DNA from 2 places in the Ochrobactrum sp. Marseille-Q0166 genome. Region 1 is predicted to be linked to the other one. Evidence: riboswitches for the same ligand, from Rfam matches in the RefSeq annotation. Region 1 holds a riboswitch; the other holds the start of a gene.
What was found. A riboswitch is a leader RNA that binds a small molecule or an ion and turns the genes downstream of it on or off. The one in region 1 is predicted to bind cobalamin.
Positions count from the first base shown of each region.

Region 2: linked by a shared signal. The riboswitch ahead of metE (5-methyltetrahydropteroyltriglutamate--homocysteine S-methyltransferase) and the one ahead of H5024_RS05975 (TonB-dependent receptor) in region 1 are both predicted to bind cobalamin.

Region 1 is NZ_JACJUO010000001.1:1,259,380-1,264,200, reverse strand. It holds gene H5024_RS05985 (iron ABC transporter permease) at 1-303, opposite strand, end outside; gene H5024_RS05980 (ABC transporter substrate-binding protein) at 296-1,135, opposite strand; gene H5024_RS05975 (TonB-dependent receptor) at 1,149-3,014, opposite strand; cobalamin riboswitch at 3,155-3,381, opposite strand; gene H5024_RS05970 (ABC transporter permease) at 3,478-4,590, opposite strand; gene rbbA (ribosome-associated ATPase/putative transporter RbbA) at 4,592-4,821, opposite strand, start outside.
Region 2 is NZ_JACJUO010000002.1:378,344-383,164, reverse strand. It holds gene H5024_RS12910 (metalloregulator ArsR/SmtB family transcription factor) at 1-162, opposite strand, end outside; gene H5024_RS12905 (DUF922 domain-containing Zn-dependent protease) at 309-896, shown strand; gene metE (5-methyltetrahydropteroyltriglutamate--homocysteine S-methyltransferase) at 930-3,260, opposite strand; cobalamin riboswitch at 3,352-3,607, opposite strand; gene H5024_RS12895 (nucleoside-diphosphate sugar epimerase/dehydratase) at 3,971-4,821, shown strand, end outside.

The DNA of each region.
Region 1 (4,821 bases):
AAGCGAGGCCGATGAACTCACGCCAAGCAATCCCGGCTCAGCGAGCGGATTTCGCAAATAGCCCTGAAGGGCAGCGCCTGAAAGCCCCAGCGAGGCACCGATCAGTAATGCGAGCAAAGCACGCGGCAGACGGATCTCGCGCATAACCAGCACGATTACATCGCCCTTCCCGGTTAATAGCGCCCGAATACTTTCGCCGGCGCTGATGGAGGCTGGTCCAACCAGCAGCGAGAGCACAAACAGCACCAGAACCATCAAGCCGAGAATAACAAGCAGCAGATAAAAACGACCAGTTTCAGTCACGTGCAGCCTCCGCGAGCTTCGCAACAGCTTCAATACTGAACGGCCCGCCACATACTGTCAGATTATCGTTGAGTGCCACGCTTCGCGTATTCCCTTCAAGCGCACGCAGTGCCGGATGCTCGAAGTTCTGGAATGCCAAAGCCGGTGGCCTCCCGCGCGATCCACGCACCAGAATATCGGGCTTTTCCATGACAAGCAGTTCCAGCGGTAACATAGCCGAGCCACGAACGCCCGCCTTATCGGCAATATTATCAAGCCCGGCCAGACGGATCGCGTCATCAATTAGCGTGCCGCGCCCCGCCGTGTAATTATTCGCATAATAAAGCGCAACGGTCTGTTTATGCTCCGGCTTTTGGATGGCTGAAAGCGCTGCATCCATTTTGGCAATTTGCTGCGCCGCTTCGGTTTCCTTTCCGAGCAATTCGCCCATACGTTTCATATGCGCCTTGATATCCTCAAAGGAGCGTGCAGGCGCAAATTCCTCTACCCGAATACCCAAATCCCGCAATAATCCGACTGTCGCACGCGAAGAAAATGTGCCTGCCAATACCAGATCAGGTTTCATGAGGAAGACTTCCTCAGCCTGCCCATGGTTGACCGGCAACTCACTTGCCCTCTCCGTCATCACAGAGAGGAGCGGATCACGCGAAAGATACGATACTGACTGCAACTGCGTGGCATCTGCCAGCGACATCGCCAATTGATCTGTGCAGACATTGATCGACACCACACGCTTGGGCAGTCCATCCGCGTGAGCGGTATGAAACACAGCGAGAAACAGGCCGACCAGAAGGCCAAACCTGCTTTTCCATAATCTGGACTGCGTATTCATGTTGCGCATCTCGTCAGAAATTCCGCGTCAACCCAATATTGAAGCTGCGCCCCGGAGCATTATAGCCGGATGTTGTCTGGTAATCCTTGTCGAAGATATTCTCCACCGAAAGCTTCAGCTGCGACTGCATGTCGATGTCATACAGTGCGATGAAATCCGCCGTAACGTAAGGATCAAGCTTCTTGGTATTCGAGGCAGTTGTGTAGCGCGAACCGCCATAAAGCAACCGAGCCGTTAGATCGAGCTTATCAACCGGCTTGAAATTCACTTCAGCCGTAGCCTTCACCCGCTCACGATATGGAAGATCGCTATCGTTCTCCTCATCAATTGGCTTCTTGAGGTCGAGTGAGCCTTTCGCTGCCCACATCTCGTTGAAGCTATGAGACAGTGTTGCTTCAAAACCCGTCACTTCTGCACGCGCGATATTGTAGGGCAGATAGGACGGCGCCGTACTCATAATCGCATCACGAAGCCAAGTCTTATAGAAAGCCAGATCAAGACTTGTATCGATGGACGGCTGCCAATTCAGACCAATCTCGTAAGACCTCGATTTTTCCGGCTGCAAATCAGGATTCGCATAGCCGGGATAGTAAAGCTCATTGAAGGTAGGCGCACGAAAGCCGGTGCCGAACGACGAACGCAGCACGAGATCCGGCAGAATTTCGTAGCTCGCGCCAAGATTATACGTAACGATATCGCCAAACTGCTCATTATAGTCGTAGCGCACACCACCATCAAAGCGCAGCGCTTCATATTCAAGCGAATATTGGCCGAATACGGCAGCCAGATCTCGACTTGTTTTGGCATAGTCGGTCGTCGCATTCACTTCCTCGCGGTAAGCTTCAACGCCACCTGTCACGACATGGGAAAAATTACCGGTTTCAAACTGCTTTTCCGTCGAGGCAAAGATCCCATAGCGCTTGGTTTCAAACAGATCAGATCCACTAACGCCTTTACGAAAATTTCGGCTGTGATCGAGACCAGAGCTCAACTCGATGGTCGAAGACCAGTCAGCGCTATGATCGATACGTGCGCCCAGCTTGCCGCTGAATGCTGTTGTGTAAGCTTCATTTGCTGAAGGAGCTTTGGCATCATACTGATTACGTCCACGGCTCAGGAGTCCATCGGTATAAATCTTACCCCAGTCAAAATCTTTCGACAGGGAAAAGTTGAACGACCCCTGCAGAAAACCGTCGCGATCCGGCTCATAGCCAAAAGCTTCCGGCGTTGTAAAATTATATCCCTGCGTGCCTGTGACAGCAGCACCAAAAGCATAGTCTATACCATCTTTGCTGCGCCCCTGAAGCGAACCCGAAGCATAACCGCCCCATGGATGGGTTACACCCGTCGTCACACTGCCGCAGAAGGAACGCTCACCACAGGCCCCACCCTGTTTTGTGATAATGTTGATGACGCCCCCCATCGCATCGGCACCATATTGCGAGGAATGCGCACCTTTTGCGATTTCGATCCGATCAATTGAACTGAGCGGAATATTGGAAAGCGCTGTAGCACCCGTCGTGGCCGAAGCAGTTCGCACGCCATTGACCAGTACCACTGTCTGTTTCGATGACATGCCGCGAATATAGAGACTGGAAGATGATCCCTGCCCGCCATTGGTGGTGATCGAAATTCCCGGATAGTATTGAAGCAGCGATTGCAGATCGGGCGCTGCTGATCGATCGATTTGGTCGCGATCAATGACCGTGACAGATGAAGTGGAGCGTTGCAACGATGTTGCACGCCTCAACGGTGTGACGACGATCGTATCGAGCACAACACCATCCTGTTCACTCGCCCTCGTTTGGGCCAAAGCGTCCAGCGGCAAAACCGCCAGAACAGTCGATGCGAGGTATGTCGATAGCTTGAGAATATGCATTTATTTCCACTCCCTGCGCGCAAGCGTTGCTTCACCGCAGGTGTCAGAAATCAGGGCGCAAGTACCCCGTATTTGTCCCACGGCAACATTTCACAATGTCACCGCTACGGACGGCCGCGACTGGACACCCCTCGTGTCAGCCATGGGTGACTGGATACGGCAGGTCTCCTGACTTCCGGGTCTTCATCGGTCCTCCGCCTTCCCGAACTTGAATGTTCAGTGGCTATGATCGCAACATACGATCATAGGAGGATGACTCGCCGGTTACAGTTGCGGGGGCAGTCCCGGTCTCGGCTCTTCAAACGAGCCTCACCGTGTTCCCTTTTCATCCATCCTTGCGGACAGAACCGTTTCCTGTGCCGAGCGATAGCAAGGCGAAGGCAAATTATCAACTGCAACAATCTGCCCCATCTGAATCACATTCAGAGAGAAGCAGTATAAATTGTTCAATTATATAGATTTATCACCTCAGGAAGTCGCGGAAACGACGCAAGGCAAAATAGAAAAGAGCACTTCCTATCACAATCATGGCCAGCAATTGCGGCCACACAACACTCAATCCCGCGCCTCGAAACAGCACCGATTGCGCGAGCATTACGAAATGGGTATTGGGTGCCGCCAGCATGATGTTCTGGATAATTTCCGGCATGCTTTCGCGCGGCGTTGTACCACCTGATAGAACCTGCAGCGGTAGCAGAACCAGCATAAGCAAAAGCCCGAACTGCGGCATTGATCCAGCAATCGTTGCGAGGAAGATGCCAAGGCTTGTCGTCGCAAAAAGCTGCAATGCGGCTCCTGCTAAAAACAGAGTCAGCGAACCATTGATCGGTACTGCCAGAATGCCTTGCACAACAACAATCAGCGAAAAGGCCGTTGCCACCAGCACCACCATACCCATCGACCAAACCTTGGATACCATAATCTCAAGTGGCGTCACCGGCATGACCAGCAAATGCTCGATAGTGCCGTGCTCACGCTCTCGAATAAGCGCTGCGCCTGTCAGAATAATTGAAAGCATGGTCACCGATGAGATGACATTGGTGATTGCTCCAAACCAGCCTTTGTTCAGTTCCTGATTGAACCGCGCACGTAAACCTAATCCTACGACCGCTTCTGCATCGCCACGATAGCGATTAACAAACTCGTTCACTTCGCTGGAAACAATCGACTGTACATAACCGCCACCGGTAAAGGCCTGGCTCATGCGGGTTGCATCGATATTCAGCTGTATGGTTGGCGAACGCCCGGCGAGCAGATCGCGCTGAAAGTTTGGCGGGATATTAAGCGCAAACGTATCGAGGCCGGAATCCATCCGCTGATCCATCTCATGAGAGGTGATAAGCTTCGGAGGCACAAAATACGGCGGGTAAAACGCAGTTGTGATACGGCCAGAAACTGGCGACTGATCCTCATCAACGATTGCAATCGCCGCGTTGTTGAGGTTTTCCGGCATAGCTTTCGCAGCCGTATAAATCGCAAGCGTGAAGGCGTAAACGATGAGCAGGAGAAGCATAGGGTCGCGTGCCAGCCCGCGCAGTTCCTTGACCCCAAGCTGGAAAATATTGGAAATCCGCATCTCAGCCCGCCTGTTTTTTGAGAAGTAGAATGCCAAGAATGGTTAGAACCGGTATGGTAATGAGCAGTGGCACAAATGATCCGGCGAGATCGGAAAAGTCCAGCGCCTTCGAAAAAGTCCCGCGCGAAATCGTCACGAAATAAGTCGTCGGATAAATCTTGCCAATAAAGGCACCAGCCCCCTGCAAAGACGAGACAGGGTCGATAATGCCGGAATATTGCACCGCCGGAA
Region 2 (4,821 bases), on a different contig from region 1:
CAGGCCAAGCATTTCGGCAAGCTGCCCCACCGACCTCTCACCACAAGTCAGCCGACACAGAATCATAAGCCGGTGATTGTTGGCGATTGCCTTGAGAAAATCACTTGCCTTGTCGGCGGAATGGGACGTCAGTCCTGCGTCGATTGGGTCAGTATCCTTCATATCTTCATATATACGAAAATATGAATATTTTGTCAATATCGTACGATATGGTCATCATCCTCGCTGAAAGGGCTTCTGATTATCGCCGTCATATTGTAGCTTACACGCCGTGATTTTACCGACCTGATCCTGGAGCCGTCGTGCGAATAGCTGTGTTGAGTGTCGTTTTCGGTTTTCTGTTTTCAGGCCTCGCCCATGCAGAAGACGACTGGAAAGCCGTTGAAATTATAAAGCCATACGCGATAACCGGTCGAACCGGTCCACAGCTCTATGAATCCATCGGTGAGCGTGGCCCGAAGGCCGGAAAGTCCCGTGTGATTGCGCACACCACCTTTGTGCTGACCTGGGATCGCAAATTCGACAATTCCAACAATGGCTGCACGATTGTCTCGGCAAAGCCAAAACTGAAGATCACCTATACGCTGCCGAAGCCCTCACAGAAGCTTTCCTCCCCAGTAAAAGAAAACTGGGAACGCTTTTATGATGGCATCTATAAGCATGAACTTGTGCACGGTGAAACAGCCAAGGACATGACGCGCGAGATTGTCCGCACAACGGTTGGGCTTTCCATCCCCAACGATCCGAAATGCCAGAAAATGCGCCGCGAACTGATTAACCGTATCAATGCGCTGGTCGCCGTTCAGCGTCAGCAGGGCCGTGACTTCGACCGTGTTGAAATGGGGTCGGGCGGCAATGTTGAACAGCTTATTCTGGCGCTTGTGAACGGAGGGTAGCCTACGCCGGACTTCCGGCGCAGGCTTGCATTACTAAGCTCGTTCAGCGCGAAGCGCTTTCGCTGCTGTCACCATGTTGATGAGGGCAGGGCGAACCTCATCCCATTTGCGGGTTTTGAGGCCGCAATCGGGATTGACCCATAGTTGCGCATCAGAAAGCTGCCTGCGGGCAAGCTGCAGGAGATCGGCCATCTCATCGACATTCGGAACGCGCGGCGAATGGATGTCGTAAACGCCTGGCCCGATTTCGTTGGGATATTTGAAGGTCTTGAAGGCCTCGAGCAGTTCCATGCGTGAGCGCGAGGTTTCAATCGAAATCACATCGGCATCCATATTGGCAATTGCCGCGATGATGTCGTTGAATTCCGAATAACACATGTGGGTGTGGATCTGCGTTTGATCGGCAACGCCGGTGGAGCAGAGGCGAAAACATTCGACGGCCCAGTCAAGATAATGCGCCCAGTCGGAACGGCGCAGCGGCAGACCTTCTCGCAGTGCCGCCTCATCAATCTGGATCATGGCGGCGCCTGCAACTTCAAGATCGTGTACCTCGTCACGAATGGCGAGCGCAATCTGACGGCAGCTTGCCGAGCGCGGGATGTCGTCGCGGACGAATGACCAGTTGAGGATCGTGACCGGCCCCGTCAACATGCCCTTGACCGGCTTGTCGGTCAGCGATTGTGCATATTTCCACCATGCCACCGTCATCGGTTCCGGACGCGAAACATCGCCGAAAATGATGGGCGGACGGACATAGCGTGAGCCATAGCTTTGCACCCATGCGTGCTTGGTGAAAGCAAAGCCCGCAAGCTGCTCGCCGAAATATTGCACCATGTCGTTGCGTTCAAACTCGCCATGAACGAGCACATCGAGACCAATTTCTTCCTGCCAGCGGATAGCGACTTCGGTCTCCCGCTGAATAAAACCTTCATATTGCGCGTTGCTGATCTCGCCCTTGATGTGTGCCGCGCGGGCTTTGCGCACTTCCGGCGTCTGCGGAAAAGAGCCGATTGTGGTGGTTGGGAAGGCGGGAAGGTCAAGCTTTGCATTTTGCAATTTCTGACGTTTTGCAAAAGCACTCTGGCGGCTTTTCTGCGCCTCGGTGATATTCGCAATCCGCTGTTTAACGGCTGCATTATGCACGCGGGGTGATCGGGCTCTGCTGCCGAGCGCGTCGCTGGCTGCTTTGAGTTCAGAAAGAACAGTGCTTTTGCCGGATGCCAGTGCGCGTCCGACGATGGAAAGCTCGTCGATCTTCTGCGCTGCGAATGCGAGCCAGCTTTTCAGCTCTTCATCAAGGGTTGTTTCAAGCTCCAGATCAATCGGCACATGCAGGAGCGAACAGGACGGTGCGATTTCGATTTTCTCCAACCCGCGCTTGTCGATGACAGGCTGAATACGATCGGTGATCGTGCTGAGATCGGCACGCCAGATATTGCGACCGTCGATGACGCCGAGCGAAAGCACCTGATCTTTGCGTGCTTTGTTTTCAACTTCCGCAAGCTGTTCTGCCCCGCGCACAAGATCGACATGCAAGCCCGCCACCGGTAGCGCAAGTGCGGTCTCAAGATTGTTGCCGAGTTCTCCAAAATAACTGGCAATCAGGATTTTGACCGGGCTTGCGGCGCTCAAACGCTGATAGGCGAGTTCAAACGCAGCACGTTCATTGGGAATGAGATCCAGAACCAGCGATGGCTCGTCAATTTGCACCCAGTCTGCTCCGGCTGCCGCCAGTTCCTCCAGCAGTGTTTCGTAAACAGGCAGCAGTTTCGGCAGCAGCGCTATCGGATTGAAACCCGCTGCGGTCGATTTTGCCAGCTTAAGAAAGGTCACCGGCCCGAGAATGACCGGACGCGTGTGGATACCCAGCGCTTTTGCCTCAAGAAAATGCTCCACCGGCTTCCGTGACGAAAGTGCGAAGCTCTGATCATCGGTCAGTTCTGGCACCATGTAATGATAGTTGGTATCAAACCATTTGGTCATTTCCAGCGCGGTCACGCCTTCTTGCGGATGGGTGCAGCCGCAATCACCATGTGCTTGGCCTTCACGACCGCGCGCCATGGCGAAATAGGTTTGAAGCGTTACATCGCCGCCTGACCAGCCATAGCGCGCAGGGATCGCCCCCACCATCACGGCAGTATCGAGCACATGGTCGTAAAGCGAGAAATCGTTGGACGGAATTTTTGTAATACCGCGGTCGCGCTGTTCGGTCCAGTTGGCGGCGCGTAGGGCCCTTGCATTTGCGAGAAGTTCCGCTTCGGAAGATTTCCCGGACCAGAAGGCTTCAAGAGCGAATTTCAGTTCGCGATGACGCCCAATGCGCGGCACGCCCAATGTGGCGGTGGAAAGTGTTGTTCGTGACATATCTATAGACCCCGATATAGGCGGCGGGGTTGGAGACGCAAAAGAGCATAGGCTGAACGCCCGCTTTGCGACATTCCGGGACACCCCGCCCGTTGACGTTATCTGTCATGGCAGGTCTCCTGGCTCGCGGGTCAGCGCCTTGGAGCGCATCTTTATCCGAAGACCTTTTACAGTTTTCGGGATGCGCTCTGATCCGCCTTCCCGGAACTTTCATTCCAGTGGCATGATGGATCAGGGCTCGCCGCTTACAGTTGCGGGGGCAGCACCGGTATTGTTTTTAGCGCACCGGTTTCCCTCTTAGCTTCCGTCGAGAGTCTGACGAAAGAACCATAACGCAATTCAGTCTGAATGAAGCATCATCAATTGTCAATGTGGCATAAAGAAATGTTTATATCTTTATAATAGCTGGAGATGGCTAGTTCCATCCTTTGAAAATGATAAGCTCGAAGAAAAGCGCAATAGCAATTGATAAAAGATCAATTTAATTAAATATTACAATAAAGAGGTGCGACATAATGTTTGTAAGTGCCTGAAATTTCAATTGATGTAGTCCCGCTCAAAGACTCATGATATCGGTGCAGCTATTGAAAGCGTTTTATGTTTGGGTGTTGTTATTAGCCGTTTGATATCGCGATAAAAAAGTTTAATGCAGCCCAATTTTCATAACTGATTTTTGGGATATGCGCCTTGAGAGGGCTAGGTATATTCGTATGAGTTTTAGGTCGCCTTGGCAAAAACTGGCATTATTGCCGCGCTTTGGTAAGCAGATAATCTTGCTCGTGAGCGATTGTTTGTTGCTATTACTCAGCGCTTATCTGGCCTTTGTTATGCGCTTGGGTTTTGTGTTTATACCAACGCCAACCCAAATTTTTCTGATCGCCATAGCGCCGGTATTGGCTGTTCCTGTTTTTATTCGATTTGGTCTCTATCGTGCGATCATTCGTTATTTGGCTGAACGTGCGATCTGGCCAATCTTTCAGGCCACGGCAATTGCAGCACTTTTCTGGGTGGCGCTGGTTTTTCTTATGGAATCTTATGGCGGAGCTGGTTTGCCTCGTTCGGTTCCGCTTTTATATTGGTTGTTGAGTACCGTCCTTATTTCTGCAAGCAGGTTTGGCGCGAAATGGCTTTTGCGCAGCGCCGAGATGGCGAAAGCATATTCCAGTACCGCACTGATTATCGGAGTTGGTGAACCTGGGAGACAACTTGCGGCCGCTTTGAGAAGCCACAGCGATACGCAGGTCATAGGCTTTATCGATCCCGCGGGCGAACTCAACGGAATGGATATCGTTGGTTTACGGGTGTATGGCATTGACAATATTCCGGCGCTGATTGAAAATTTTGGGGTTAAGCAAGTCGTTATATCCGAACCGGGCCTTGATCAGAAACAACGGCAAACCTTGGCTCGTCTTCTTGGGCGACTTCCGGTCAGTACACGTATTCTTCCGCCTATTGCCGATTTAACGGCAGGAAAATATCTCGTCAGTGCGCTTCGCAATATAGAGATCGATGACCTTCTTGGGCGCTCTCCGGTTCCACCTGACGTCGATCTGCTGCGTGA